2 regions of the Streptomyces castrisilvae genome follow, and region 2 is predicted to be linked to the other one. Evidence: predicted binding sites of a transcription regulator. Region 2 holds the regulator's gene; the other holds the start of a gene.
What was found. Region 2 encodes HrcA, which represses chaperone genes, less so after heat shock. Its sites were predicted from a motif close to TTNGCACTCNGNNNNNCNGAGTGCNAA; they were not measured.

Region 1 (14,821 bases), 2.1 Mb from region 2:
CCTTCACCGCCCAGTCGGAGACCAGCATGACCGCGTTGTAGGTGCTGTCGAGGAAGTCGTTGCCGGTGACCCGGATGTCGGCTCCGTCGATGCTGCGGTCCAGGGCGAAGACCCACAGGGCGCCGAGGCCGATGTTCCAGTTGAGTTCGTACGTACCGGCGCGGACCGTCGTGTTGCCCTTGACGTCCAGCTTCCCGGCGAAGGGTTCGGCGCCGAAGCGGGCGCCGATGTGCAGGGCGCTGCCCTCGCGGACCGGGTCGGCGACGAGGTTGTCCGAGACGGTGGTGTCGGTGCCCCCGTAGATCGCGATGCCGTTGGCCAGGACCGGGGTCTGGACGGTGTTGTGGGAGAAGGTGTTGCGGGCGTTCGTCGTCTTCTCGGCCCACATCGCGAGGCCGTCGTCGCCGGAGTTGCGTACGAAGGTGTCCGTGACGCTCGAATCGGTCACGCCCGTGTGGAAGTTGATGGCGTCAGCGATCTGGTCGACGATGATGCTGTCGGAGATCCGCAGGTTCTTCATCGGGCCGTCGAACCACATGCCGACCTTGGTGTGGCTGATGTGCAGGCCCTTGATGGTGGAGTCGCTCATCGCACCGCCGATGGCGTTGACCTGGTCGGTGTCGACGCGTTCGCGTACGTCGCCCTCGATGGCGAAGCCGGACAGGTGGACGTTGCGGCTGCCGCCCTCGGCCGCGGACTTCCCGTAGAAGCCGACGCCCGTGTGCACCGAGCCGTCGGCGGCGGGCTTGTCGAGCGCGACCTCGCGGCCCTTGATCTTCGTGTACCAGTTGCCCGCGCCGACGATGGTGACGTCGTCCACGACGATGTGGCGGTCGACCCGGTACGTCCCCGGCGGGATGTACACCTTGAGGTGCGTGCGCCGGGCGAACGCGATGGCCTTGTCGATCGCGTCCGCCGCGTCCCGCCGGCCGGTCGGATCGGCTCCGAACGCCCATACGTTGGCGGCGAGCAGCTCCACGTGCGGGAGGCCGACCCGCTCCGAGTCGAGCAGGTCGATGACCGTCGACCCGGCCCGGCTGCCGGCCGGCACCGTCAGCCGCACGGTGTCGCCCGCGCGGTAGGTCCGGCCGAGCAGGAGGCGCTGCTCGTCGTAGAAGTGGCTGGGCCGGTACGGCTTGTCGATGACCGGGGCGGGGGTCGTCTCGGCGGGCACGCAGGAGCACTCGGTGATCCACCAGTCCGGGTGGAGGAGCCCGGCGCCGGGGTCGTTGGAGAACGGGTACTGGTTGTACAGCCAGGAGTACTGCGAGGTCAGCGTCATGGTGGAGCGCTTCGTACCGTTCACCGCGACGTCCAGCGGTGCGGTGATCCCGCCGCCGCCCGGCGCGTCCGGGATGCTGTAGCGCACGGTGATCGCGTTGGCCGGGGCGGGCAGCGTGAACTCGACGTGCTGCCCCGGCGCCAGGCTCACCGCCTTACGGCCCGACGCCTCCGAGGGCAGCGTGTACGCGTCGCGGTCGGGGCCGATGACCGTGCCGTTGGTCACCGCGTTCTCGGCCTCCTGCTCGGCGAAGGCCACCTTGGCGCCCTTCCCCGCGACCAGCGCCGGATCGAGGGCGGCCCGGGTGACGACCGGGGCGGCGCTGCGCGGGCCGGCGAGCGCGGGCGTACCGGCGAGCACCCCGAGCCCCACGGCCGCCGCGGTCACCGAGGCGACGGCGGTCGCGTACAGCCCTGTCCTGCGCGGTCTTCGCGCCCTCACCGAAGCGTCGGTGGTCATCCGTGACATCGCGTGCCCGTTTCTCTCGGGGGGTCAACGGCCGTGCGCGCGTGGGGAGTCGCCGCCGTCATGAGTGAGGTGACAGTAGGGCGCCCAGCTCCCCGTTCACAAGACTCCTGCGATCAGTTTCCAACTTCCTGGCGTAGTAGTGCGTTGGTTCGTCATTTTTTTGCGTAACCTCGCGCAAGGCAGGACGATCTCACTCCACCGGAAGCATCAGCTCCGAGTCCGCGTGGACCGTGACGCGTACCGGTACGTACTCCGTGGCGTCGGTCCGGGACGCCCCCGTGCCCGGGTTGGGCGCGAAGCGCGGGTGGGCGCCGCCGCTGATCTGCCAGCGGACGCGGTGGCCGATGCCGAAGCGGTAGGCGGTGTGGCCCATCGGGACAGTCACGCGGACCGGGTCCGGGCCCGTGGTGCGCAGCTGGGCGAGGCCGTCGCAGACGTTGGTGGAGCGCCCCTCGGGGTCCACGTCGCACAGCCGGGTGAACACGTCCCCGTGGCCGGTGTCCGTGGACGCGCTGATCCGGGCGGAGACCGGGCCGAGGACGGTGAGGGGTTCGGTGAGGACCGGCCCGGTGAACGTCAGGACGTCCTCGCGGGCCTCCAGGGCGCCGTTGTCGCGCGCTCCGGCGGTACGGGAGAGGAGGGGGCCGCCCACGGAAGGCGTCGGGCCGGCCGGGTCATGGCGGAAGGATGCCAGGGGCGCCGCGTCCGTGGGCGGCTCGGCGGTGAGGTGGCCGTCGGGGGCCGGGAACCACGAGGCGGTGGCCGCCCCGGCCGGCGGCCACGCTTCGAGGTCCCGTACGGCCGGCTCCGTACCGCCCAGGTGTACGCGTACGGGGGTGGGGCGCAGGCCGGAGGGGTCGGCGCACAGGTGGGCGCGGAGCCAGGCGAGGGATTCGGCGAACACCTCGGGCCAGCCCTTCTGGAGCGCCGAGGTGTGGGTCCACGGGCCGACGAGCAGCGTGGCGTCGGCGCCCGCCCGGCGCAGCCGGCCGTACTGCTCGAAGGTCTGGCCGGCGAGGACGTCGTGCCATCCGGTGATCAGCACGGTGGGGACGGCCGCCCGGTCCGCCGCGCCGGCGAGGGACGCGCCGTCCCAGTGCGGGTCGTCGGGGTCGGGATGGTCCATCACCCCGTCCAGCCAGGGCACTTCACCGCCGAGCGCGTCCGCGTACGCCCCGCGCGACGGGCGCGCGGTGACGACGGAGCGCATCCGGCGCTGGAGGCGCAGGGTCGCCCGGAGGAACGGGCCCATGCCCCGGTGCTGGTACGTCATGCCCGAGCCCACGGCGAGCGCGGTCTCCAGATGGAGGACGCCGTCGGTGTGGAAGAGGGCGTACGGGTCGTGCAGCCCCACCTGGACCACCATGGCCTTCAGCTCCGGCGGCGGTTCGAGGGCCAGAGCCCACTGGACGTAGCCGAGGTAGCTGGGGCCGACCGTGCCCAGGCTCCCGTCGAACCAGGGCTGTTCGCGCAGCCAGTCGACGGTGGCCCGGCCGTCGGGGGCCTCGTTGCGCCAGAAGTGGAAGTCGCCGCCCGAGCCGCCGGTGCCCCGGCAGCTCTGGAGGACGACGTGGAAGCCCTGTTCGGCGAAGAGCATCCCGTACTGCGGGGACCACGGCACGCCCCGCCCGTAGGGCGAGCGCACCAGGAGGGTGGGGAAGTCGCCCTCGGCGCGCGGGAAGTAGTGGTCGGTGACCAGCGGGCTGCCGTCGGCGGCGGGCACGGTCAGGCCCCGCTCGACCCCCACCTCGTGACGGGCGGCCGGCAGGCCGCGCCAGGTGGACCGCATCAGCCGGGAGGCGAGCGGCGGTTTCCCGGCCGGCGGCTTCCGGGCGGACCTCGGGCGGGCTTCGGGCGTGGGTCGTGTCATCGTGCGCCTCCCTCGGGCATCATGCTCGGGCGAGCATTCTCGTACACAGTACGAGAATAGTGGATGCTTGGATGGGACGGTGGAGCAACCCAGGTGAGAGGGGATGAGACCGTGACCCGCACCGACGGGCCCGGCGCGGGCGGCGTCGACCCGCGCGAACTGTGGTCGGCGCCGGACCGGCCCCGCCGGGGGCGCAGGCCCGCCTTCAGCCGCGACGCGATCACGGCGGCGGCGGTCGCCGTCGCGGACGCCGAGGGGCTCGACGCGGTCACCATGCGCCGGGTCGCCGCCGAGGTGGGCGCGGGCGTCATGTCGCTGTACAGCTACGCCCCCGACAAGGAGACGCTGCTCGACCTGATGATCGACCGCGTCTCCGGCGAGCTGCCCACCAGCGACCCGCTCACCGGCGACTGGCGCACCGACCTCAAGACCATCGGCCGCCTCCAGCGCACCCACATGCTCCGCCACCCCTGGCTGCCCGCCGCCGTGCAGGAGCGCCGCACCCTCGGCCCCCACACCCTCGCCTTTCTCGAACACGCCCTGACCGCCCTGCGCCCCAGCGGGCTCGACGGGGCCGCCCGGCTGGAGGTCTTCGCCCAGCTCACCGCGTTCGTGGCGGGCCACACGGCGTACGAGGTGAGCCGGGCCAGAGCCGAGCAGGCGCCCGGCCGCGCCGCCGCCGAGGCGCTCTACCTCGCCGAGGTCGCCGCCGACGGCCACCACCCGGAGCTGGCCCGCGCCCTCGCGTCGGCCGGACGGCCCGGCACCCCCGACGCCACGTTCGAACGCTTCCTGAGCCGCCTCGTCGACGGCCTCGACGCGGGCTGACCGGGCGCCGGAAACCGCCTCGCGGACTGACCGGGCACCGGAAACCGCCGCGCGGGCTGACCGGGCGCCGGAAACCGCCTCGGCCCCGGCCCGCCGGGCCGGACGAGAACCCCCTTTCCGGCCCGGCGGCCAGAGGGGGAACCCCCGTCCGGCCCGGCGGGCCAGACGAAAAACCCCCGTCCGGCCCGGCGACCAGACAAGAAACCCCCGTCCGGCCCGGCGGACAGACAGGAAACCCCCGCCACCCGCCCTCCGGCCGCGCGGGGAACAGGCGGGCCGAACCACCTCGGACCCCACCCCGCGACCGCGCGGGAAACGCCTCGCGCCCCGCCCGACGCCTGTGGAACAGTCCGGATCATGGACCCCACCGCACACGACGACGCCATCCTGATCACCCCGCTCTCCGAGCGGCCCGCCCTGATCACCCGGATATACGAGATCGACAACACCTGGCCGCCCTTCGTCCCGCACGACCTGGTCGGCAACGCCCTGGTGGGCCGGGTGCCGGGTGAGTTCCCCGCGTACTGCGTGGTGGCGACCGACGGCGACCGGGTGGTTGCGCGCGGGCTCGCCGTGCCCTTCGACGGCACGGCCGAGGGCCGCGAGACAACCCCCGACCAGGGCTGGGACCGGGTGCTGAGCTGGGCGTTCCTGGACCACTGGGACGGGCGGGCGGTGTCGGCGGCGAGCGCGCTGGAGATCGTCGTGGACCGGGCGTACCTCGGGCGCGGCCTCTCGTACCGGATGCTGGAGGCGCTGCGGAACGCCGCCGCCCAGCAGGGACATGACGCGCTGTTCGCTCCGGTCCGCCCCACGGCCAAGCATCTGCATCCGCACGTCCCGATGGCCGCGTACATCGGCCGCCGGCGCGACGACGGGCTGCCGGAGGACCCGTGGCTGAGGGCGCACGTCAGGTCCGGCGGCACGATCGAGAAGGTCGCCCCGGCGTCGATGACGGTCACCGGTTCGCTCGCGCAGTGGCGGGAGTGGACGGGCCTGCCCTTCGACCGCGACGGCGACACCGAAGTGCCGGGCGCCCTCGTCCCGGTGCGGTGCGATCTCGCGCACGACCTGGCGGTCTACGCCGAGCCGAACGTCTGGGTACGGCACCGGACGGCCCGACGGCTCCCCTGAGAGGCGCCGCGTGTCATACCCAGGTGCCAGGACCCGCCCGGCACGATGAGCACCCCGGTATCACGCGCTCTCCGGCACCGGGCGGGCATCGTGAGGGCCGTCCGCCGCACACGCCGTCCGTGTGCGATGCCGCCCGAACCGGGGAGTTCCAGGTGACCGCAGTCCCGCGTACGCGTATCCACGACCGCCGGCAGGTGCTCGTCACCGGGCTCGCCGCCTCCGCCCTGCTGGCCACCTCCGCCGTACCGTCGGCGGCGGCCGGCCGCCGGGGCGCGGGCGCCCCGTCCGCGAAGGGCGCGCCCACCGCCCGGCTGCCGCGCCCCACCGGCCCGTACGACGTCGGGTGCACCGCCCTCCGGCTCGTCGACCGCACCCGGCCCGAGCCGTGGGCGCCGGACGCGTCGCCGTACCGGGAGCTCATGGTCAGCGTCCACTACCCCGCCGCCCCCGGCCGGGCCGGGCGCCGGGTGCCCCACATGACCGCCGCGGCGGCCGCCCACTTCGGGGGACCCGAGGGGGCCGCCGCGATGAACCTGGGCATGGCCCCCGGGTCGGCGGACTGGGCGGCCACGGTCGGCCATGCCCACCGGGACGCGCCCGTCGACCCGCGCGCCGGGCGGCTGCCCGTCGTCCTGTACTCCGCCGGGCTCGGCGACCCCCGCACCTGGAACACGGCACTGGTGGACGACCTCGCCAGTCACGGGTACGCGGTCGTCACCGTCGACCACACCTACGAGGCCACCGAGGTGGAGTTCCCCGGCGGCCGTCTCGCCACCATGCGGATCTTCGACGGCGCCCCGCCCACCGACCCGGACGCGGTCAGCGCCCTGCTGCGCAAGGTCGTGGCCGTACGGGTCGCCGACACCCGGTTCGTGCTCGACCGGCTGCCGGGGCTGAACCGGACGCTGTTCGGAGGCGTACTCGATCCGGGCCGGACCGGGATGTTCGGCCACTCCGCGGGCGGCTTCACCGCGGCCCAGACGATGCACGACGACCCGCGCGTCCTGGCCGGCGTCAACATGGACGGGCAGATGGACTACGTCGGCGGGGAGCCGGACGGCAGCCGGCTGAGCACGGTGGCGCGGGACGGTCTTGACCGGCCGCTGCTGCTCATGGGTACGGACGGCGAGGGCTCGGGCGACTACCGGAAGCAGCCGTCCTGGGCGGCCTTCTGGCGCAACACCCGCGGCTGGAAGGCGAACGTCACGCTGACCGGCTCACGCCACGCCTCGTACACGGACGCCCAGTTGCTGCTGCCGCAGCTGGCCCGCCAAGGCGCGGAGCCCGCCGGCGGACTGGCGGAGACCGTCGGGACGGTACGGCCGGACCGGGCGGCGGCCGCGAGCCGGGCGTATGTGACGTCGTTCTTCGACCGCCGGCTGCGCGGCCACGACGACGGGCTGCTGGACGGCCCGTCCGACCGGTTCCCGGAGATGGTCTTCAGCCGGTGACGGACCCGGCGCGTGTGAGGACGGCAGACGGCACCGGCCCCCGGGGATCTCTCCCCGGGGGCCGGTGCCGTGCACAGCTGAACAGGAACTGCCGATCCGTCAGGATCAGAAGTCCATGTCACCGCCCGGCATGCCGCCCGGGGCGCCCGCCGGAGCGGCCTTCTCCGGCTTGTCGGCGATGACGGCCTCGGTGGTGAGGAACAGCGCGGCGATCGACGCGGCGTTCTGGAGGGCGGAGCGCGTGACCTTCGCCGGGTCGAGGATGCCCTCGGCGATCATGTCGACGTACTCGCCGGTCGCGGCGTTCAGACCGTGGCCGACGGCCAGGTTGCGCACCTTCTCCACGACGACGCCACCTTCGAGACCACCGTTGATGGCGATCTGCTTCAGCGGGGCCTCAAGGGCGAGCTTCACGGCGTTGGCGCCGGTCGCCTCGTCACCCGAGAGCTCCAGCTTCTCGAAGACGGCCGAGGCCTGGAGCAGAGCCACGCCACCACCGGCGACGATGCCCTCCTCGACGGCGGCCTTGGCGTTGCGCACCGCGTCCTCGATGCGGTGCTTGCGCTCCTTGAGCTCGACCTCGGTCGCGGCACCGGCCTTGATGACGGCCACGCCGCCGGCCAGCTTCGCCAGGCGCTCCTGGAGCTTCTCGCGGTCGTAGTCCGAGTCGGAGTTCTCGATCTCGGCACGGATCTGGTTGACGCGGCCCTGGACCTGGTCGCTGTCACCGGCACCGTCGACGATCGTCGTCTCGTCCTTGGTGATGACGACCTTGCGGGCGCGGCCGAGCAGGTCGAGCCCGGCGTTCTCCAGCTTGAGGCCGACCTCCTCGGAGATGACCGTGCCACCGGTGAGGATGGCGATGTCGCCGAGCATGGCCTTGCGGCGGTCGCCGAAGCCCGGGGCCTTGACGGCGACGGACTTGAAGGTGCCGCGGATCTTGTTGACGACCAGGGTCGACAGGGCCTCGCCCTCGACGTCCTCGGCGATGATCAGCAGCGGCTTGCCGGACTGCATGACCTTCTCCAGCAGCGGAAGGAGGTCCTTCACGTTGCTGACCTTCGAGTTCACGATCAGGATGTACGGGTCGTCGAGGGACGACTCCATGCGCTCCATGTCGGTGGCGAAGTACGCCGAGATGTAGCCCTTGTCGAAGCGCATACCCTCGGTGAGCTCCAGCTCCAGACCGAAGGTCTGGGACTCCTCGACGGTGATGACGCCTTCCTTGCCGACCTTGTCCATGGCCTCGGCGATGAGCTCGCCGATCTGGGTGTCGGCGGCGGAGATGGAGGCGGTCGAAGCGATCTGCTCCTTGGTCTCCACATCCTTGGCCTGCTCCAGGAGGGCGGCGGAGACGGCCTCGACGGCCTTCTCGATGCCCCGCTTGAGAGCCATCGGGTTCGCACCCGCGGCCACGTTGCGCAGACCCTCGCGGACGAGCGCCTGGGCGAGAACGGTGGCGGTGGTCGTACCGTCGCCGGCGACGTCGTCCGTCTTCTTGGCGACCTCCTTGACCAGCTCCGCACCGATCTTCTCGTACGGGTCCTCCAGCTCGATCTCCTTGGCGATGGAAACACCATCGTTGGTGATCGTGGGGGCGCCCCACTTCTTCTCAAGGACGACGTTGCGGCCCTTGGGGCCGAGGGTGACCTTGACGGCGTCGGCGAGCTGGTTCATGCCGCGCTCAAGACCGCGCCGGGCCTCCTCGTCGAACGCGATGATCTTGGCCATGTGAAGTGGTCCTCCCGGACAGGGGTGGATTGCTCCGGACCGAGTGGCGCCCGCGACGGACGGCCTGCGTGCCTGGCGGTTCCTTGCCCCACCAGGCGTGCGGGCCTCACCGGCCCGGTCCAAATTCTGTCACTCTCACCTGGAGAGTGCTAAGCCAATGATTAGCACTCGACCCCCGAGAGTGCAAGCGTCACCCGTCGGCATGTGGACAGGCCCAGGGACGGACAGGCCGGACGCGCGAAGGGTCCGTACCTCTCGGTACGGACCCTTCGCGCGTGCCTGGTGTCGTGGCCGACTGTGTCGTGGCCGTGCCGGGCTCAGCCGACGGCGAGCTTGACCATGTCCGCCTGCGGCCCCTTCTGGCCCTGCGAGATCTCGAATTCAACTCGCTGACCCTCTTCGAGGGTGCGGTACCCGTCCATCTGGATCGCGCTGTAGTGGACGAAAACATCCGCACCACCGTCGACCGCGATGAAGCCGTACCCCTTCTCCGCGTTGAACCACTTGACGGTGCCCTGAGCCATGCCTAACTCCCCTATTACTGGCCCTTGCACAGGCCCACACTTCGCGGACCCGGGTCAGAACCCACCCTCCGACAGGAGAGAGTGTGTGCGCTGGAGCGCGCCGACCGCGGCTGAATGTATCTGTCCAACTGCCCTCTGCAACAGGTCAATCGGACGACAATTCTGCGCGGCACCGATCGCCCGAATACGGGGAACTCGCGAGATTGCGGGGCAAGTCGGGCCCGGCAAAGGCGACTTATGGCGCAAGGGGACCAGGCACTTTGGCTGCTTCTAGTCGTGGCGCGGCGCATTCTCATATGCGAGTGACACGGGCAGCGAAGGGGACTTCCCACACTCTACCCCGTTCAACCATGCAGAATTGCCCCCTCCGCTTCTCGTGCGGAGGGGGCAATTCCGTTAATGCGTCGAAGTCGGGGCCGATCTTGAAAGGCCCCCGGCGTCAGCAGCCGCCGGCGACCGCGGGAATGATCGAGATACCGGCGCCGTCCGGGGTCACCGCGTCCAGACCGCCCTCGAACCGGACGTCGTCGTCGTTGACGTACACGTTGACGAAGCGGCGCAGCTTGCCCTGGTCGTCCAGCACGCGGGCGGCGATGCCCGGGTGGTCCTTCTCCAGCGAGGCGATGACCTCGGAGAGGGTCGCGCCCTCGGCCGGGACCTCGGCCTGGCCGCCCGTGTAGGTGCGGAGGATGGTGGGGATGCGGACCTTGACGCTCATGTTCGGGTGCCCTTCCTGGAGACTGGAGTGGGTCGGAGGCTGCTCAGCTGGTGGCGAGTCCGGCCGCGCGGAAGGCGTCCAGGCTCGGGCGGATCGTCGCGGTGGCCTGCGAGGTGGCGGCGACCGCGTCCAGCGTCTTGAGGCCGTCCCCGGTGTTCAGGACGACGGTGGTGAGCGACGGGTCGAGCAGACCGGCCTCGATCAGCTTCTTCGTCACGCCGACCGTCACCCCGCCCGCCGTCTCGGCGAAGATGCCCTCGGTGCGGGCCAGCAGCTTGATCGCGTCGACGACCTGCTCGTCGTCGACGTCCTCGACGGCGCCGCCGGTGCGGCGGGCGATGTCCAGGACGTACGGGCCGTCGGCCGGGTTGCCGATCGCCAGGGACTTGGCGATCGTGTTCGGCTTCTGCGGGCGGACCACGTCGTGGCCGGCCTTGAAGGCGGCGGAGACCGGGGAGCAGCCCTCCGCCTGGGCGCCGAAGATCTTGTACGGCTTGTCCTCGACCAGGCCGAGCCGGATCAGCTCGCGCAGCCCCTTGTCGATCTTCGTCAGCTGCGAGCCGGAGGCGATCGGGATGACGATCTGGTCGGGCAGCCGCCAGCCGAGCTGCTCGCAGATCTCGTACGCCAGGGTCTTGGAGCCCTCGCCGTAGTACGGGCGGAGGTTGACGTTGACGAAACCCCAGCCCTCGCCGAGCGGGTCGCCGATGAGCTCCGAGCAGAACCGGTTGACGTCGTCGTAGTTGCCCTCGATGCCGACCAGCTCACCGCCGTACACCGCGGCCATGACGACCTTGCCCTGCTCCAGGTCGTGCGGGATGAACACGCAGGACCGCAGCCCCGCGCGGGCGGCGGCGGCGCCGACCGCTCCGGCGAGGTTGCCGGTGGAGGAGCAGGACAGGGTGGTGAAACCGAAGGCGCGGGCGGCCTCGACGGCGATCGCGACGACGCGGTCCTTGAAGGAGTGCGTCGGGTTGCCGGAGTCGTCCTTGACGTACAGGCCGCCGGTCACACCCAGCTCGCGGGCGAGGTTGTCGGCCTTGACCAGCTTGGTGAAGCCGGGGTTCAGATTGGGCTTGTCCGCGACATCGGAGGGGACCGGGAGCAGCGGCGCGTAGCGCCAGATGTTGTCCGGACCGGCCTCGATGCGCTTCTTCAGCTCGTCGGGGGAGCCGCTCGGCAGGTCGTACGCCACTTCGAGCGGCCCGAAACAGGACGCGCAGGCGAAGATCGGGCCGAGTGCGAACCGCTCGCCGCACTCGCGGCAGGAAAGCGCCGCGGCGGGACCCAGGTCCACAGTGGATTCGGTGTGTGCTGCGACAGTCTCAACAGCCATGATGGCGAGGCCCTTTCTCCTCATCTTCCTCGTGACGCGTTTCGCCACAAGACGGAATTGGCACCTTCCCCACCGAACCTCGCGGTCGGCAGGAGGGTTGCCGGGACTTCAACGGGCCGTTCCCTCTGTCCCTCTGGATGAGCGCTGTGGCACTGGACCATGGATCCAGGCGTTTGTCGGCGTACGGACCCCGGCATGCGACGGTCGTACGCGTTGTTCAAGACTGTAACCGAAGCATCGGACTGTTGAGATAGTCGTCCGAACCGCGAGATGGATCACATACAGGGAGTATCGACCGTGCTCGAAGAGGTCGAACGCTGGCTGGCCAGGCGTTCCTGGTCGGCGGCCGACCGCCCGCAGGCGAGTGCGCAGGCCGTCGTGAAGGGTACGCACGGTCCGGGCGTGAGCGTCGTTCTACCCGCTCTCAACGAAGCCGAGACCGTCGGGGACATCGTCGCCACCATCCGGCGCGAGCTCATGGAGAAGGTCCGGCTGGTCGACGAGCTCGTGGTGATCGACTCCGGCTCCACGGACGCCACCGCCGACGTCGCCCGCCGTGCCGGGGCCCGGGTGGTCCACCGCGACGCGATCCTGCCCCGCCTCCCGGCCGTCCCCGGCAAGGGCGAGGTGCTGTGGCGCTCGCTCCTGGTGACCAGCGGCGACATCCTGTGCTTCATCGACGCGGACCTGAAGGACTTCTCCGCGGACTTCGTCTCCGGCATCGTCGGCCCCCTGCTGACCGAACCCGATGTGCAGTTCGTCAAGGCCATGTACGACCGGCCGCTCGGCGAGGTGGCGGGCCAGGGCGGCCGCGTCACCGAGCTGGTGGCCCGGCCGCTGCTCAATCTGCACTGGCCGCTGCTGGCCGGCTTCGTCCAGCCGCTGGGCGGCGAGTACGCCGTACGCCGCTCGCTCCTGGAGCGGCTGCCGTTCCCGGTCGGTTACGGGGTGGAGCTGGGCCTGCTCGTCGACGCCCTGCACACCGTCGGCCTGGACGCCCTCGCCCAGGTCGATGTCGGCGTCCGCGTCCACCGCCACCAGGACGGCCAGGCGCTCGGCCGGATGGCGGCCGCCATCTACCGCACCGCGCAGGTGCGGCTCTCCCGCGGCCATCTGGTCCGCCCCTCGCTCACCCAGTTCGAGCGCGGACCGCACGGATTCGTCCCGCACACCCACCCGATCGACACGCAGGAGAGGCCGCCGATGCGGGAGATCGAGGAGTACACGGCCCGCCGCGCGGCCTGATCACACCCCGTCCCCGTCCGACTTCGTACGTTTGGGCGGTTGTGGATCGGGCTAGATTCCGGCCATGGTCTCCGAGCACGCCCCCCAGCCCGCTGCCCAGGTCCTCGTCGCGTCCAACCGCGGCCCCGTGTCGTACGCGGTGCGCGAGGACGGCTCACTCGAAGCGAAACGGGGCGGGGGCGGGCTCGTCTCCGGCCTGAGCGCCGTAGACGACAAGATGTGGGTCTGCGCCGCCCTCGGTGACGGCGACCGCGAGGCGGTGCGCCGCGGGGTCGGCGAGCCGGGCGTCCGGATGCTCGACATCGACGCCGGCACGCACGCCGACGCGTACAACGGCATCGCGAACTCGGTGCTGTGGTTCGTCCACCACATGCTCTACCAGACCCCCGTCGAGCCCGTCTTCGACGCTGAGTTCCGCAGGCAGTGGGCCTCCTTCGAGGCGTACAACCGGTCCTTCGCCGAAGCGCTCGCCGAGGAGGCGGGCCGGGGAGCGGCCGTCCTGGTGCAGGACTACCACCTGTCCCTGGTCCCCGGCATGCTCCGCGAACTACGCCCCGACCTGCGCATCGGCCACTTCTCGCACACCCCGTGGGCGCCCGTCGACTACTTCCGGCTGCTCCCCGACGACATCGCCGAACAACTGCTGCGCGGCATCCTGGGCGCCGACCGCGCCGCCTTCCTGACCCGCCGCTGGGCGGACGCCTTCATCGGCTGCTGCACGGAGATCCTGGGCGGCACCGGCCGGACCAGGATCGGGGTGCACGGGCTCGGCGCCGACGCCGCCTTCCTGACCCGCCGCGCGCACGAGGCGGACGTGGACGAGCGGATGGCCGCCCTGCGCGAGCAGGTGGGCCCCGGCCGCAGGACCGTCGTCCGGGTCGACCGCACGGAGCTGTCCAAGAACATCGTGCGCGGCCTGCACGCCTACCGCGCCCTCCTGGACGAACACCCCGAGTGGCGCGAGCGCGTCGTGCACGTCGCGTTCGCCTACCCCTCGCGCCAGGACCTCGCCGTCTACCGCGCCTACACCGCCGAGGTCCAGCGCGTCGCCGACGGCATCAACAAGACGTACGGGACGGCGGACTGGACGCCGGTCGTCCTCCACGTCAAGGACGACTTCGCCCGCTCCCTCGCCGCGTACCGCCTGGCCGACGTGGCCCTCGTCAACCCGATCCGGGACGGCATGAACCTGGTCGCCAAGGAGGTCCCGGTCGTCTCCGACGAGGGCTGCGCCCTGGTCCTCTCCCGGGAGGCCGGCGCCTACGAGGAGCTGGGCGAGCACGCGATCACGGTGAACCCGTACGACGTCTCCGCCACCGCCGAAGCGCTCCACGAGGCGCTGACGATGCCGGACGACGTCCGCGCCGCCCGCTCGCAGCGCCTGGCCGAAGCGGCCACCGCGCTGCCGCCGCAGCAGTGGTTCCTGGACCAGCTGGAGGCGCTGCGGCGGGGGTAGGTCAGCCGGTACGGTCCGCCAGCCGGCCGGCCAGCGCCCGCAGGTACTCCACGACAGCCCCCGGCCCCGGCAGCAACAGGTCGGCCTGATCGGCGAGTTCACGCACCTCGGTGCTGCCGCTGCAGAGCAGGAGCCCCGGGACCGGGTCGGCCTCGTCGGTGCGCAGCTTCTCCACGGCGGCGTACGCGGCGAGGTCGCCCAGGTCGTCGCCCGCGTAGAGCACGGAACGGGCGCCGGTCTCGCGCACGTATTCGGTGAGGGCCACGCCCTTGTCCATGCCGGGCGGGCGCAGCTCCAGGACCATGCGGCCCGGTTCGACGATCAGCCCGTGGCGGGCGGCCAGTTCGCCGAGGGGGCCGCGCAGCGCGTCGAACGCGCCCTGCGGGTCGGCCGCGCGGCGGGTGTGTACGGCGAGCGCCCGGCCCTTGTCCTCCGTCCAGGTGCCTTCCCAGGAGCCGAACCGGTCCAGTACGCCGGGGAGTTCGGCCCGTGCGGCGGCGACTCCGGGGGGCGGGGCGGGGGTCTGCACGGTTCCGGTCGCGGCGTCCCAGCGCTCGGCGCCGTAGTGGCCGAGGACGACGAGGTGGTCCAGGCCGGCGACCCCGGCGAAGCCGCCGTGGCGCACGGCGACACCGGCCGGGCGGCCCGTGATCACGGCGACCGACGCGACCTGCGGGGCGAGCTCGGCCAGCGCCTCGACGGTACCGGGGTGGGCGCGGGCCTGGTCCGGGTCCGGGACGATATCGGCGAGCGTTCCGTCGAAGTCGAGCGCGATCAG
Region 2 (14,821 bases):
TGGACGGTATGCCTTCCGTACTGCCCGATGGTGAGCCCGTGCCCGACGACGGGGCGCTGCCCCGCCACGCCCTGGAAGGCGCAGCCGGCCGCCCGCTCGGCTTCTACCTGCACGTGCCGTACTGCGCGACCCGCTGCGGCTACTGCGACTTCAACACCTACACCGCGACCGAGCTGCGCGGCTCCGGCGGTGCGCTCGCCTCCCGCGACACCTACGCCTCGCACCTCGTCGGCGAGATCCGCCAGGCCCGCGAGGTGCTCGGCGACGACCCACGGCCGGTGCGCACGGTCTTCGTCGGCGGCGGCACGCCGACCCTGCTGGCAGCCGCCGACCTGGTCCGGATGCTGGCCGCGGTCCGCGAGGAGTTCGGGCTCGCGGACGACGCCGAGATCACCACCGAGGCCAACCCCGAGTCCGTCGGCCCCGCCTACCTGGCCGAGCTGCGCGAGGGCGGCTTCAACCGGATCTCCTTCGGCATGCAGAGTGCCCGGCAGCACGTCCTGAAGATCCTCGACCGCACCCACACCCCGGGCCGGCCCGAGGCGTGTGTCGCCGAGGCGCGGGCGGCCGGCTTCGAACACATCAACCTGGACCTGATCTACGGCACCCCCGGCGAGTCCGACGACGACTGGCGCGCCTCCCTGGACGCGGCGATCGGCGCCGGACCCGACCACGTCTCCGCGTACGCGCTGATCGTCGAGGAGGGCACCGGGCTCGCCCGCCGGATCAAGCGCGGCGAGATCCCGATGACGGACGACGACGCGCACGCCGACCGGTACCTCATCGCGGACGAGGCGATGGCCGCGGCCGGTTACTCCTGGTACGAGGTGTCGAACTGGGCCCGCACCCCCGAGGGCCGCTGCCTGCACAACGAGCTGTACTGGCGCGGCGCCGACTGGTGGGGCGCCGGCCCCGGGGCGCACAGCCATGTCGGGGGCGTGCGCTGGTGGAACGTGAAGCACCCCGGGGCGTACGCGCAGGCGCTCGCCGAGGGGCGTTCCCCGGGGGCCGGGCGCGAGATCCTCTCCGCCGAGGACCGCCGCGTCGAGCGCATCCTGCTGGAGCTGCGGCTCGTGGACGGCTGCCCGCTGTCCCTGCTGGCCCCCGCCGGTCTCGCGGCGGCCCGCCGGGCGGTGGACGACGGGCTCCTGGAGCCGGCGCCGTTCGACGACGGGCGGGCCGTGCTCACCCTGCGCGGACGCCTGCTGGCCGACGCCGTGGTGCGCGACCTCGTGGACTGAGGCGGGGCGCTCACTTCGGCAGCAGGCAGTCCGGCGGGGTGAGGACGCGCTTCCCGGCCGCGCGGCCGCAGATGATCCGGGCGTGGCTGCGGCCGGACGTCGTCACCAGCCGGACGACGGCGAGCCCCAGCAACGCGCCCCACCAGGTGCCGGGGCCGCGCCGTCCGGCCCGCCGGTCCAGGGCGGCGTCGTACGGGGTCTCGCCGCGCCCTTCGAGCAGCTTCAGGGGGACCCGGCGCGGCAGGTTGGCCCGGTGGGTCCGGCGGGTCCGGCGCACGATCTGCTCGACCCGGGCGTCCACGGCGGCCGGCACACCGGCGTCGGCGGCCTGGAGGATCCACCGGACATCAGGCCGGAAGGGTGACGAAATCGATCAATTCCTCGACCCGGCCCAGGAGTTCGGGCTGGAGGTCCCGGTAGGAGTGCACCGAGGACAGGATGCGCTGCCAGGCCGCGCCGGTGTTCTCCGGCCAGCCCAGCGCCCGGCACACGCCCGTCTTCCAGTCCTGGCCGCGCGGCACCACCGGCCAGCCCGGGATGCCCACCGACGACGGCTTCACGGCCTCCCACACGTCGATGTAGGGATGGCCGACCACCAGGACGTCACCGTCCGAGACCCGCGCCGCGATCCGGGACTCCTTGGAACCGGGCACGAGATGGTCGACCAGCACCCCGAGCCGCGCGTTCGGCGCGGGCGCGAACTCCCGCACGATCGCCGGCAGGTCGTCGATGCCCTCCAGGTACTCGACGACCACGCCCTCGATCCGCAGGTCGTCGCCCCAGACCCGCTCCACCAGCTCCGCGTCGTGCCGCCCCTCCACATAGATCCGCCCGGCCCGAGCCACCCGCGCCCGCGCCCCGGGCACCGCCACCGAGCCGGAGGCCGTACGCGCGGGCCGCACCGGCCCGCCGGCCGACGGGCGCACCAGCGTCACGACCCGGCCCTCCAGCAGGAAGCCGCGCGGCGCCATCGGGAAGACCCGCTGCTTGCCGAAGCGGTCCTCCAGCGTCACCGTCGGCCCCTCGGCGGTCTTCTCGCACCGGATCACCGCCCCGCAGAAGCCGGTGGCGACGTCCTCCACCACCAGATCGGGCTCGGCGGGCACCTCGGGGACGGGGGCGGACTTCTTCCACGGCGGGGTCAGATCCGGCTGGTAGCTGCGCATCGCACGACGATAAGCGGGGAAGGGCTACGACACGCCGAACCGTTCCGCCAGTGCCTCGCGCTGTGCCCGGACGAACGCCGCGTCCACCACGGCGCCGTGCCCCGGCACGTACAGCGCGTCCTCGCCGCCCAGTGCCAGCAGCCGGTCCAGCGCGCCCGGCCAGCGGGCGGGGCGGGCGTCCGGGCCCGCCTGCGGTTCACCGGCCTCCTCGACCAGGTCGCCGCAGAACACGAGGGCGGGCGAGCCGCAGGAGCCCGGGACCAGCACCGCGAGGTCGTGGCCGCTGTGCGCCGCGCCCACGTTCACCAGCAGCACTTTCCGGCCGCCGCCCAGATCGAGCGCGCTCTCCCCGGACACCTCGTGGCCCGGGGCCACGAGCACATCGGTGGACTCGGCCGCGTCCGGCTCGGGCAGGCCCTGGCTCACCGCGTCGGCGTACAGCTCCTCCGCCCCCCGCCGCATCAGGTCCCGCGTGCCCGCCGCGCCGTACACGCGCACCCCGGCGAAGGCCGCCGTGCCCAGCACATGATCGAAATGGGGGTGGCTGAGTGCGATGTGCGTCACCCTCCGGCCGAGCAGCGCCTGCGCCTGGGTGCGCAGCTCCACCCCCTCACGCAGCGACGCACCGGTGTCGCAGAGCAGCACCCCGTCCGCCCCGGCCACCAGCAGGGCCGTCGCGTCCCACACCGGAAGGCGCCGACGGCCCACTCCGTGACCGAGCCGCTCCCACCCGAAGTCTTCCCAAGAGGCGTCCATACGGCGACGCTATCGGCATCGGCCCGCGCGCTCCCGCAGTGGTGTGGCCGGTCGCCCTTGCTAGGGCACCACCCCGTCGCCGTACACTGACCGGGGATCGTTGGCACTCGTACGCACCGAGTGCCAGGAGGAATCCCGGGAACGGCCCGAGAACCACCGAGGTAGACAGCTGGAGGTGTGCGCGATGCTCAGCGAACGCAGACTCGAAGTGCTGCGCGCCATCGTTCAGGACTACGTCGGAACCGAGGAGCCCGTCGGCTCCAAGGCGCTCACCGAGCGGCACCGGCTGGGGGTCTCCCCGGCCACCGTCCGCAACGACATGGCGGTGCTGGAGGACGAGGGCTTCATCGCCCAGCCCCACACCAGCGCGGGGCGCATCCCGACGGACAAGGGCTACCGGCTCTTCGTCGACAAGCTCGCGGGCGTCAAGCCCCTCTCGTCGCCGGAGCGCCGCGCCATTCAGAACTTCCTCGACGGCGCGGTCGACCTCGACGACGTCGTGGGCCGGACCGTACGGCTGCTCGCGCAGCTGACCCGGCAGGTCGCCGTCGTGCAGTACCCCTCGCTGACCCGCTCGACGGTGCGGCACGTGGAACTGCTGTCCCTGGCTCCGGCGCGGCTGATGCTCGTGCTGATCACGGACACCGGCCGGGTCGAACAGCGGCTGGTCGACTGCCCGGCGCCGTTCGGCGAGACGTCTCTCGCCGATCTGCGGGCCCGGCTCAACAGCCGGGTGGTGGGGCGCCGTTTCACGGACGTCCCGCAGCTGGTGCAGGACCTGCCGGAATCCTTCGAGAGCGAGGACCGGGGAACCGTGTCCACCGTGCTCTCGATCCTGCTCGAAACCCTCGTCGAGGAGACGGAGGAGCGGCTGATGATCGGCGGCACCTCCAACCTCACCCGCTTCGGACACGACTTCCCGGTGATGATCCGGCCGGTGCTTGAGGCACTGGAGGAGCAGGTCGTGCTGCTGAAGCTGCTCGGCGAGGCCACGGACTCGGGCATGACCGTACGTATCGGGCACGAGAACGCCCACGAGGGGCTCAACTCCACGTCCGTCGTCGCGGTCGGCTACGGTTCGGGCGACGAGGCAGTCGCCAAACTCGGCGTGGTCGGACCGACCCGCATGGACTACCCCGGAACGATGGGAGCGGTACGCGCAGTGGCACGTTACGTCGGACAGATCCTGGCGGAGTCGTAAGTGGCCACGGACTACTACGCCGTACTCGGCGTGCGCCGCGACGCCTCTCAGGACGAGATCAAGAAGGCATTCCGGAGGCTCGCCCGCGAGCTGCACCCGGACGTCAACCCCGATCCGAAGACCCAGGAGCGGTTCAAGGAGATCAACGCCGCTTACGAGGTCCTGTCGGACGCACAGAAGAAGCAGGTCTACGACCTCGGCGGCGACCCGCTCTCCCAGTCCGGGGGCGGCGGCGCGGGCGGGTTCGGCCAGGGCGGCTTCGGTAATTTCTCCGACATCATGGACGCGTTCTTCGGTACGTCGTCGCAGCGCGGACCCCGTTCGCGCACCCGGCGCGGCCAGGACGCCATGATCCGGCTGGAGATCGACCTGTCCGAGGCGGCCTTCGGCACGACCAAGGACATCCAGGTCGACACGGCCGTCGTCTGTACGACGTGCAGCGGCGAGGGCGCGGCCCCCGGCACCTCCGCGCAGACCTGCGACATGTGCCGCGGCCGCGGTGAGGTCTCCCAGGTCACCCGGTCCTTCCTCGGCCAGGTCATGACCTCGCGGCCCTGCCCGCAGTGCCAGGGCTTCGGCACGGTCGTGCCGACCCCGTGCCCGGAGTGCGCCGGCGACGGCCGCATCCGTTCGCGGCGCACGCTGACCGTGAAGATCCCCGCGGGTGTCGACAACGGCACCCGCATCCAGCTCGCGGGCGAGGGCGAGGTCGGCCCCGGCGGCGGCCCCGCCGGGGACCTCTACGTCGAGATCCACGAGCTGGCGCACGCGGTGTTCCAGCGCCGCGGCGACGACCTGCACTGCACGGTCACCATCCCCATGACGGCGGCGGCCCTCGGCACCAAGGTGCCGCTGGAGACGCTCGACGGCCTGGAAGAGGTCGACATCCGGCCGGGCACCCAGTCCGGCCAGTCCGTCCCGCTGCACGGCCGCGGCATCACCCACCTGCGGGGCGGCGGACGCGGCGACCTCATCGTGCACGTCGAGGTCACCACCCCGGTCAAGATGGACCCCGAGCAGGAACGCCTCCTGCGCGAACTGGCCAAACTGCGCGGCGAGGAGCGGCCCACCGGCCAGTTCCAGCCCGGCCAGCAGGGCCTGTTCTCGCGTCTGAAGGACGCGTTCAACGGCCGCTGACGGCACCCGTCCGTCCGGTACGGGCCCGGCCCCGGGCCCGTACCGCACCGGACGAAAGCTGTCGTGGGGCGGGCATCACGGGACAGGAGGGACATGACACGATGCGGTCATGTCCTCCGCATTGACCGATCTCTGCCGGTATCCGATCGTGCAGGCCCCGATGGCGGGCGGTCCGTCCTGCCCGCAGTTGGCGGCGTCGGTCGCCGATGCCGGCGGGCTCGGTTTCCTGGCCGCCGGGTACAAGACGGCGGACGGCATGTACCAGGAGATCAAGCAGGTGCGCGGGCTGACCGGACAGCCCTTCGGCGTCAACCTCTTCATGCCGCAGCAGAAGCTCGCCGACCCGGGTGCCCTGGAGGTCTACCGCCACCAGCTCGCCGGCGAGGCCACCTGGTACGAGACGCCCCTCGGTGACACCGACGCCTGCGGGGACGACGGCTACGAGGCCAAGCTCGCCATCCTGCTGGAAGACCCGGTTCCGGTCGTCTCCTTCACCTTCGGCTGCCCCTCGCGCGACACCCTCGACGCGTTCGCCGCCGCCGGTACGTACACCGTCGTCACCGTCACCTCGCCCGAGGAGGCCCAGGCCGCGCAGTGGGCCGGCGCCGACGCCGTCTGCGCCCAGGGCACCGAGGCGGGCGGCCACCGCTCCACGTTCCGCGACGACCCGGAGACCGACGGCGGCGGGACCGGGCTGCTGTCCCTGGTGACCCAGGTGCGCGAGACCGTGCAGATACCGGTGATCGCCGCGGGCGGGCTGATGCGCGGCGCGCAGATCGCCGCGGTGCTCGCGGCGGGCGCCGACGCCGCCCAGCTCGGCACCGCGTTCCTGGTCTGCCCCGAGTCCGGCGCCCACCTGCTGCACAAACAGGCCCTGACCAACCCGCTGTTCGTCCGCACCACGCTGACCCGGGCCTTCTCCGGGCGCCCGGCCCGCGGCCTGGTCAACCGCTTCGTGCGCGAGCACGGACCGTACGCCCCCGCCGCCTACCCCCAGGTCCACCACATGACCTCCCCGCTGCGCAAGGCGGCGGCCCGTGCCGGGGACGCGCAGGGCATGGCGCTGTGGGCGGGGCAGGGCCACCGGATGGCCCGCGAGCTGCCCGTGGGCCGGCTGGTCCGGCTGCTCGTCGAGGAACTGGACGCCGCACGGACGGCAGTGAGCGCAAGGAGTACACAGTGACGGCACCCGTCTTCGTCGTCGAAGACCTGCCCGGCGGGACCGAGTTCGTCCTCGACGGGCCCGAGGGACGGCACGCCGTCTCGGTGAAGCGCCTGCACGCCGGGGAGGACGTCGTCCTGACCGACGGCCGCGGCCGGTGGGCCGAGGGCGTCGTGAAGGCCGCCGAGGGCAAGGACCGGCTGGTCGTGGGCGGCCTGGACCCGGTGCACGAGGAGCCGCGCCCGGCCGCCCGGATCACCGTCGTGCAGGCCCTGCCCAAGGGGGACCGGGGCGAGGTCGCCGTCGAGACGATGACCGAGACCGGGGCCGACGCGATCGTGCCGTGGCAGGCGGCGCGCTGCATCACCCAGTGGAAGGGCGACCGGGGCCTCAAGTCCCTCGCGAAATGGCGCAGCACGGCCCGGGAGGCCGGCAAGCAGTCCCGCCGGGTGCGGTTCCCGGACGTGGCGGACGCGGCGTCCACCAAGCAGGTCGCCGCGCTGGTGGCCACCGCGGACTTCGCGGCCATCCTGCACGAGGACCGCGGCCACGACAGCGAACCGCTGGCCACCGTCGACCTGCCCGAGGCCGGTGAGATCGTGCTGATCGTCGGCCCGGAGGGAGGCGTCTCGCCGCAGGAACTGGCCGTGTTCCAGGCCGCCGGGGCCCGCGTCTGCCGGCTCGGCCCGACCGTCCTGCGCACCTCCACGGCGGGCACGGCGGCGACGGCGCTGCTGCTGGGACGCACGGGGCGCTGGTCGTAACCCCGCCCCGATGGGGTGGTTGTGGCCACAAGCGGTCTACCGCACCGTCAGGAGCGGTGGGAAGCTGCCTTTATGGGGACATCAAGGGCATGGAGCCGTCGCGCGGTCCGTCGCTTTCCGGCCGCACTCTGCCTCGCCGCCGCAGCCGTCACCGGCCTCACCGCCTGTGAACCGGCCGACGGCCTCGACACGCTGAACACCGCGGCCGTCGCCGTGACCACCGACCGGACCGCCACCCGCGCGCTGGAGCACGAAGGCATCGACGTGAGCTGGCTGAGCTGCACCGCCGGCCTCGGCAAGGACGAAGCGAAGGCCTCCGCATCCGCCTCCGCGCAACGGGTGGCCGAGGTCCACTGCGACGGCAGGACGAAGGACAGGCAGAAGATCACACTCGACGGCCGGGTGACCCACGCGGTCAACGGCCGCTGCGTACGCGGAGACATGACGGCCAAGACCGGCGGGCGCGCCGTCTTCCGGGCCACCCTGCTCGGCGACTGCGCGGCCCCCGCCACGACCGCACCGCCCGCCGGGGGCGCGGGGCCGGTCAACGGGCCGACGGCCACCGTGACGGTGACGGTGACCGCGTACCCCGGCAAGTGAGCGCCGCTCCGGAGGGGGCGGCCGGACGTGCGAGGGGGCGCATATCCCAGGGGCATGTGCGCCGCACTTCCACCGTGCCACGACGTACTCCGGCCAACCCCGTACCACCTCGGACGTCCGCGGCCTAGGCTGAACCGTGTGACACAGCCTTCCTACCTCCGGTACCCCCATGTCCACGGTGACTTGATCGCCTTCACAGCCGAGGACGACGTCTGGCTCGCCCCGCTCGACGGCGGACGGGCGTGGCGAATCAGCGCCGACAACCGTCCAGTCGCCCAGCCGCGCATATCTCCCGACGGCACCCTCGTCGCCTGGACCTCCACCCGCGACGGGGCGCCCGAGGTGCATCTCGCCCCCGCCGACGGCGGGCCCTCGCGACGGCTCACCCACTGGGGCGACGCCCGCACCACCGTGCGCGGCTGGACCCCCGATGGGGACGTACTGGTCACGAGCACCCAGGGCCAGGTCTCGCTGCGCCGCAGCTGGGCTCGGGCCGTCCCGGTCGACGGCGGTCCCGCGCGGACCCTCCCGTACGGGCCCGTCGGCTCCCTCGCGTACGGGCCCGGCGGACGGGTCCTGCTGCTTTCGGCCACCATGGGGCGCGAGGCCGCCACCTGGAAGCGCTACCGCGGTGGCACGGCCGGCAAGCTCTGGATCGCGGCCGGGGACGACCCACAGGAGTTCGCCCGCCTCCACGAGGACCTCGACGGCAACATCGAGTGCCCGATGTGGGTGGGGGAGCGCATCGCGTTCCTCTCCGACCACGAGGGCGTCGGCGCCCTCTACTCCTCCCTGCCCGACGGCGGCGACCTGCGCCGGCACACCGGCACCGACGGCTTCTACGCCCGGCACGCCACCACCGACGGCACCCGGGTCGCCTACGCGTCGGCCGGTGAACTCTGGCTCCTGGACAGCCTGGAGAGCGAGGAGCCCCGCCGCGTCGAGATCCGGCTCGGCGGCCAGCGCGCCGACCTCCAGCCCTACCCGCTGCACGCCGACAGCCACCTGACCAGCGCGTCCCCGGACCGCACCGGACGCGGCAGCGCGGTCTGCACCCGGGGCGCCGTCCACTGGGTCACCCACCGCGAGGGCCCCGCCCGCGCGCTCGCCGCCGAACCCGGCGTACGGGCCAGGCTGCCCCGTACGTTCCAGGCCGACGGCGACCAGCACGTCGTCTGGGTCACCGACGCCGAGGGCGACGACGCGCTGGAGTGCGCCCCCGCCACCGGCACCGCGCCCGGCGCCGAGCCCCGCCGCCTGGCGGCCGGCCGGCTCGGCCGCGTCCTGGACCTGGCCCCCGCCCCCGACGGCAGCCGGTTCGCGGTCGCCGCCCACGACGGGCGGGTCCTGGTCGTGGAGCGGGAGAGCGGCGAGATCCACGAGGTGGACCGCAGCGAGAACGGCGACGCCTCCGGGCTCGCCTGGTCGCCCGACTCCGCCTGGCTCGCCTGGTCGCACCCCGGCCCCGAGCCGCTCAGCCAGCTCAAGCTGGCCCACATCGCGGACCTCTCGGTCTCCGAGGCCACCCCGCTGCGCTTCCGGGACTTCGCGCCCGCCTTCACCGCCGACGGAAAGCACCTGGCCTTCCTCTCCGAGCGCGCCTTCGACCCGATCTACGACGCCCACGTCTTCGACCTGGCGTTCATCGGCTCCTGCCGGCCGCACCTGCTGACGCTCGCGGCGACCACCCCTTCCCCGTTCGGGCCGCAGCTGCACGGCCGGCCGACCGAGAAGGAGAAGGGGGGCGAAGGCGAGGACAACCCCACCGCCCTGCCCATCACCCGCATCGACCTGGAAGGCCTCGCCGACCGGATCGTGCCCCTTCCCGTCGAGGCCGCCGTCTACTCCTCGCTCCGGGCCGCACGGGACGGGCTGCTCTGGCTGCGCCACCCGGTCACCGGGGTCCTCGGCACGAGCGGGGCGGGCCCCGACGCCCGCCGCCCGGAGACCGTCCTGGAGCGGTACGACCTCGAAAAGCTGCGCTGCGAGGAACTCACCTCCGACGTCAGCCGTTTCGCGGTCAGCGGCGACGGGAAGCGGCTCGCCCTCGTCAGCCACGGCAAGCTGTCCGTCGTCCCGTCCGACAGCCGGGTGCCCGCGAGCTCCGACGACGACCACGACGACCCCGTCACCGTCGACCTGTCCCGCATCCGCCGCACCCTCGACCCGGCCGCCGAATGGCGCCAGATGTACGACGAGGCCGGCCGCGTCATGCGGGACAACTTCTGGCGCCCCGACATGGGCGGCGTCGACTGGGACGGGGTCCTGGACCGCTACCGGCCGGTCCTGGAGCGCGTCGCGACCCACGACGACCTCATCGACCTGCTCTGGGAGGTCCAGGGCGAGCTGGGCACCTCCCACGCCTACGTGACCCCGCCCGGCGGGTGGCGCGACGAGTCGGCCCGGCAGGGGCTGCTCGGGGCGGACCTCTCCCGCGCGGAGGACGGCAGCTGGCGCATCGACCGCATCCTGCCCTCCGAGACCTCGGACCCGGCCGCCCGCTCGCCGCTCGCCGCGCCGGGCGTCGCCGTCCGGCCCGGGGACGCGATCCTGGCGGTCGACGGCCACCCCGTCGACGCGCTCACCGGCCCCGCGCCCCTGCTCACCGGCTCGGCCGGCAAGCCCGTCGAGCTGACCGTCTCGCCGGCCGACGGCGGCGAGAGGCGCCATGTCGTCGTGGTGCCCGTCCACGACGAGGAGGCGCTGCGCTACCACGCGTGGGTCGCCGACCGGCGCGCGTACGTGCACGAGCGGTCCGGCGGGCGCCTGGGCTACCTCCACGTCCCCGACATGGTCGGCTCCGGCTGGGCCCAGATCCACCGCGACCTGCGCACCGAGGTGGCGCGCGAGGGCCTGGTCGTGGACGTACGGGAGAACCGTGGCGGCCACACCTCGCAGCTCGTCGTGGAGAAGCTGGCCCGCCGCATCGTCGGCTGGGACCTGCCGCGCGGCATGCGCCCCGCCAGCTACCCGGGCGACGCGCCGCGCGGGCCCGTCGTCGCCGTCGCCAACGAGTTCTCCGGCTCGGACGGCGACATCGTGAACGCGGCGATCAAGGCCCTGGACATCGGGCCCGTGGTCGGCGTGCGCACCTGGGGCGGCGTGATCGGCATCGACAACCGCTACCGGCTCGTCGACGGCACGCTGGTCACCCAGCCGAAGTACGCGTTCTGGCTGGAGGGGTACGGGTGGGGCGTCGAGAACCACGGCGTCGACCCGGACGTGGAGGTCGTCATGACGCCGCGGGACCACGCGGAGGGGCGTGACCCGCAGTTGGACGAGGCGGTCCGGATCGCGCTGGAGTCGCTGACGGAGGCGCCGGCGAAGACGGCGCCGGAGCCGCCGGGGCTTCCGGAGTGAGGTGAGGGGTGGGGAGCGGGGCCGTCGCGCCCGCGGCGGGCCCGCTCCCCACCCCGCCCCTTCCCGAGACCGGGGCGCCGCCCCGGAAGCGGCCGGCCCCCGGGCCCGCCCGGATAGGCTGGCCCGCAACGGATCACCCAGACCAAGGAGCGCGCAAGCAATGGCAGGAGAACCGCAGCCCGACTGCCTGTTCTGCAAGATCGTCTCGGGGGAGATCCCGGCCACCATCGTCCGCGAGACCGACACCACCGTCGCCTTCCGCGACATCAACCCCCAGGCCCCCACGCACGTCCTCGTCATCCCGCGCCTCCACTACGCCGACGCCGCGTCCCTCGGTGCCGCCGAGCCGCAGGTGCTCGCCGACGTGCTGTGCGAGGCGGGAAACGTGGCCGCCGACGAGAAGGTCGACCAGACCGGTTACCGGGTCGTGTTCAACACCGGGGCCGGCGCGGGACAGACCGTGTTCCACGCCCACGCCCACGTCCTGGGCGGCCGCGGTCTCGCCTGGCCCCCCGGATAATGTCCGCACGCGAACTCGTTGTCCTCGGGACCGCCAGCCAGGTCCCGACGCGCCACCGCAACCACAACGGCTACCTGCTGCGCTGGGACGGCGAGGGCATCCTCTTCGACCCGGGCGAGGGCACCCAGCGCCAGATGCTGCGGGCCGGCGTCGCCGCCCACGACATCAACCGGATCTGCGTCACGCACTTCCACGGCGACCACTCGCTGGGCCTGGCCGGGGTGATCCAGCGGATCAACCTCGACCAGGTCCCGCACCCCGTCACCGCCCACTACCCGGCGAGCGGGCAGCGTTTCTTCGACCGGCTGCGGTACGCCACCGCCTACCGCGAGTCCGTCGAGCTGACCGAGGCCCCGGTCGCCGCCGACGGACCGCTGGCCACCACCGCCGCGTACACGCTCGACAGCCACCGGCTCTCGCACCCCGTCGAGTCGTACGGCTACCGGCTCACCGAGCCGGACGGGCGGCGGATGCTGCCGGCGAAGCTCGCCGAGCACGGCATCGCGGGGCCGGACGTCGGACGCGTCCAGCGCGAGGGCGCCCTCGGCGGTGTCACGCTCGGCCAGGTCTCCGAGCACAGGCGCGGACAGCGGTTCGCGTTCATCATGGACACCAGGCTCTGCGACGGCGTGTACGCGCTCGCGGAGGGGTGCGACCTGCTGGTCATCGAGTCGACCTTCCTCCACGAGGACCGGAAACTCGCCTCCGACCACGGCCACCTGACCGCGGGGCAGGCGGCCCGGGTCGCCCGCGAGGCGGGCGTACGGCACCTCGTTCTCACGCACTTCTCCCAGCGCTACCCGGACCCCGAGGCCTTCGAGGCCGAGGCCAGGGGGGCCGGGTACGAGGGCGAGCTGACCGTGGCCCAGGATCTGATGCGGGTAGCGGTGCCGAGCCGTCACCCGTAGACCCCGTAGAACCACCCAGCACCACATGCCTGAGCGAGAGACACCGTGCACATCCCCAAAGCGGAACTTCACCTCCACATCGAGGGAACCCTCGAACCCGAACTGGCCTTCGCGCTCGCCGCGCGCAACGGTGTGACCCTGCCCCACGCGGACACCGAGGCCCTGCGCACCGCCTACCTCTTCGAGGACCTCCAGAGCTTCCTGGACCTCTACTACGCGCTGATGGCGGTGCTGCGGACCGAGGACGACTTCACCGAGCTCGCCGACGCCTACCTCACCCGCGCCGCCGCCCAGGGCGTGCGTCACGCGGAGATCTTCTTCGACCCGCAGGCGCACACGGCACGCGGCGTGCCCATCGGGACCGTCGTGGAGGGCCTGGGCCGGGCGCTGGAGCGCAGCGAGGAGAAGCACGGCGTCTCCACCCAGCTGATCATGTGCTTCCTGCGCGACCAGTCCGCCGAATCGGCCCTGGAGACCCTGGAGGCGGCCAAGCCGCACCTGCACCAGATCAGCGCCGTCGGCCTGGACTCCGCCGAGGCCGGCCACCCGCCCGCGAAGTTCCGCGAGGTGTACGAGGCGGCCGGGGCGCTCGGGCTGCGCAAGGTCGCCCACGCGGGGGAGGAAGGGCCGCCCGCCTACATCCGCGAGGCGCTCGACGTCCTGGGCGTGGAGCGCATCGATCACGGACTGCGCTGCCTGGAGGACCCCGACCTCGTGAAGCGGCTGGTCGCCGACCGCGTCCCGCTCACCCTGTGCCCGCTGTCCAACGTACGGCTGCGGGCCGTCGACACCCTGGAGCAGCACCCGCTGCCCGCCATGATGGACGCCGGGCTGCTCTGCACGGTCAACTCCGACGACCCCGCCTACTTCGGCGGGTACGTCGCGGACACCTTCCACGCCGTGCACGAGGCACTCGGCCTGGACCACGAGCAGCTGCGCACCCTGGCGCGCAACTCCTTCGAGGCGGCCTTCCTCGACCACGACGAGGAGCGCAGGGCGCGCTACCTGTCCGAGGTCGAGGCGTACGCGTTCGACTGACCGCCGTCCTCCGGGCCGGCCGTCCGGAACGCGCTCCTGCCCAGCCGCCTGCGGCGCAGGGCCGGGACGCTGATCTCCGTGACGGCCTGCTCGGGCGCGCCCACCTTCGGCACCGCGCCGGGCACCGCACCCGTGGTGACCGCGAGCAGGGCCACCGGTGCGCCACCCCTGCGCCGCACCGAACCCGGCACCAGCGGCCGGCCACCGGTGTGCAGCGCCACGGCCGTCACCGGAGCCGCGACCAGCAGGGTCGCCGCGCCCAGGATCAGCCCCATCACCGGATATCCGGCCTCCTCGGACAGCACACTGCCGAGCACCGGGCCGCAGGCCACGCCGACCGATGAGGCCGAGCCCGCAAGGACCGCCCACCGGCCGCGCACGTCGAGCGAGGCGGCGAGGCCGATCAGGTACGACAGGACCACCGGGTAGACGGTGTTCCACAGGATCTCGCCGGTCGCGAAGGAGCGGAGGCTCCCCGCCGACGAGCTGAGCACGATGCTCCCCGCGATGACCGCCGTGCCCACTCCGATCGGCACCGCCCGCCCGAACCTGGAGCCGAGCATCCCGGCGCCCATCACGCCGAGCAGACCGGCGCCGAGGGCGGCGGCGAACACCGCGCCTATGGCCACCTCGGACAGCCCGACCTGGACCACGCCGATCCGGCTGCTGACGCCCCACAGCGCGTTCTGCGCCATCGACCAGACGAGCATGCCGCCCGCGAGCACCAGACCGGAGCGGCGGTGCGGCAGCCGGCCGGCCGCGGGGACGGCCGGTCCCGCCGGGACGGAGCCGCCGAGCCGGGAAGTCGCCGGCCAGACGAGCAGCGCGACCAGGGCGATCGAGGCGAACGGCAGCCGGTGGCCGCCGCCCAGGTGCGGGATCGTCAGGTACAGGGCGCCCGCGGTCGCCGACACGCTCAGCAGCCCCAGGGACGAGGTGCGGTGCGGGTCGCGCTGGGCGGCGATGCC

Region 1: a site for HrcA is predicted at 8,926-8,952, ahead of groL (chaperonin GroEL). Genes of this name have one in related genera too.

What each region holds. Positions count from the first base shown of each region.
Region 1 covers NZ_CP120997.1:4,361,858-4,376,678, reverse strand. Annotated here, with positions in the region: gene P8A18_RS18845 (glycosyl hydrolase family 28-related protein) at 1-1,741, opposite strand, end outside; gene P8A18_RS18840 (CocE/NonD family hydrolase) at 1,941-3,620, opposite strand; gene P8A18_RS18835 (TetR/AcrR family transcriptional regulator C-terminal domain-containing protein) at 3,732-4,448, shown strand; gene P8A18_RS18830 (GNAT family N-acetyltransferase) at 4,806-5,582, shown strand; gene P8A18_RS18825 (alpha/beta hydrolase family protein) at 5,735-7,033, shown strand; gene groL (chaperonin GroEL) at 7,139-8,764, opposite strand; gene P8A18_RS18815 (cold-shock protein) at 9,082-9,288, opposite strand; gene P8A18_RS18810 (MoaD/ThiS family protein) at 9,728-10,006, opposite strand; gene thrC (threonine synthase) at 10,050-11,342, opposite strand; SAM riboswitch class I at 11,360-11,486, opposite strand; gene P8A18_RS18800 (glucosyl-3-phosphoglycerate synthase) at 11,640-12,587, shown strand; gene P8A18_RS18795 (alpha,alpha-trehalose-phosphate synthase (UDP-forming)) at 12,652-14,043, shown strand; gene otsB (trehalose-phosphatase) at 14,045-14,821, opposite strand, start outside.
Region 2 covers NZ_CP120997.1:2,282,625-2,297,445, reverse strand. Annotated here, with positions in the region: gene hemW (radical SAM family heme chaperone HemW) at 1-1,241, shown strand, start outside; gene P8A18_RS09840 (hypothetical protein) at 1,252-1,554, opposite strand; gene P8A18_RS09835 (DUF3097 domain-containing protein) at 1,589-2,407, opposite strand; gene P8A18_RS09830 (MBL fold metallo-hydrolase) at 2,432-3,163, opposite strand; gene hrcA (heat-inducible transcriptional repressor HrcA) at 3,348-4,364, shown strand; gene dnaJ (molecular chaperone DnaJ) at 4,365-5,501, shown strand; gene P8A18_RS09815 (nitronate monooxygenase) at 5,611-6,684, shown strand; gene P8A18_RS09810 (16S rRNA (uracil(1498)-N(3))-methyltransferase) at 6,681-7,427, shown strand; gene P8A18_RS09805 (hypothetical protein) at 7,500-8,027, shown strand; gene P8A18_RS09800 (S41 family peptidase) at 8,166-11,387, shown strand; gene P8A18_RS09795 (histidine triad nucleotide-binding protein) at 11,548-11,907, shown strand; gene P8A18_RS09790 (ribonuclease Z) at 11,907-12,815, shown strand; gene P8A18_RS09785 (adenosine deaminase) at 12,861-13,853, shown strand; gene P8A18_RS09780 (MFS transporter) at 13,817-14,821, opposite strand, start outside.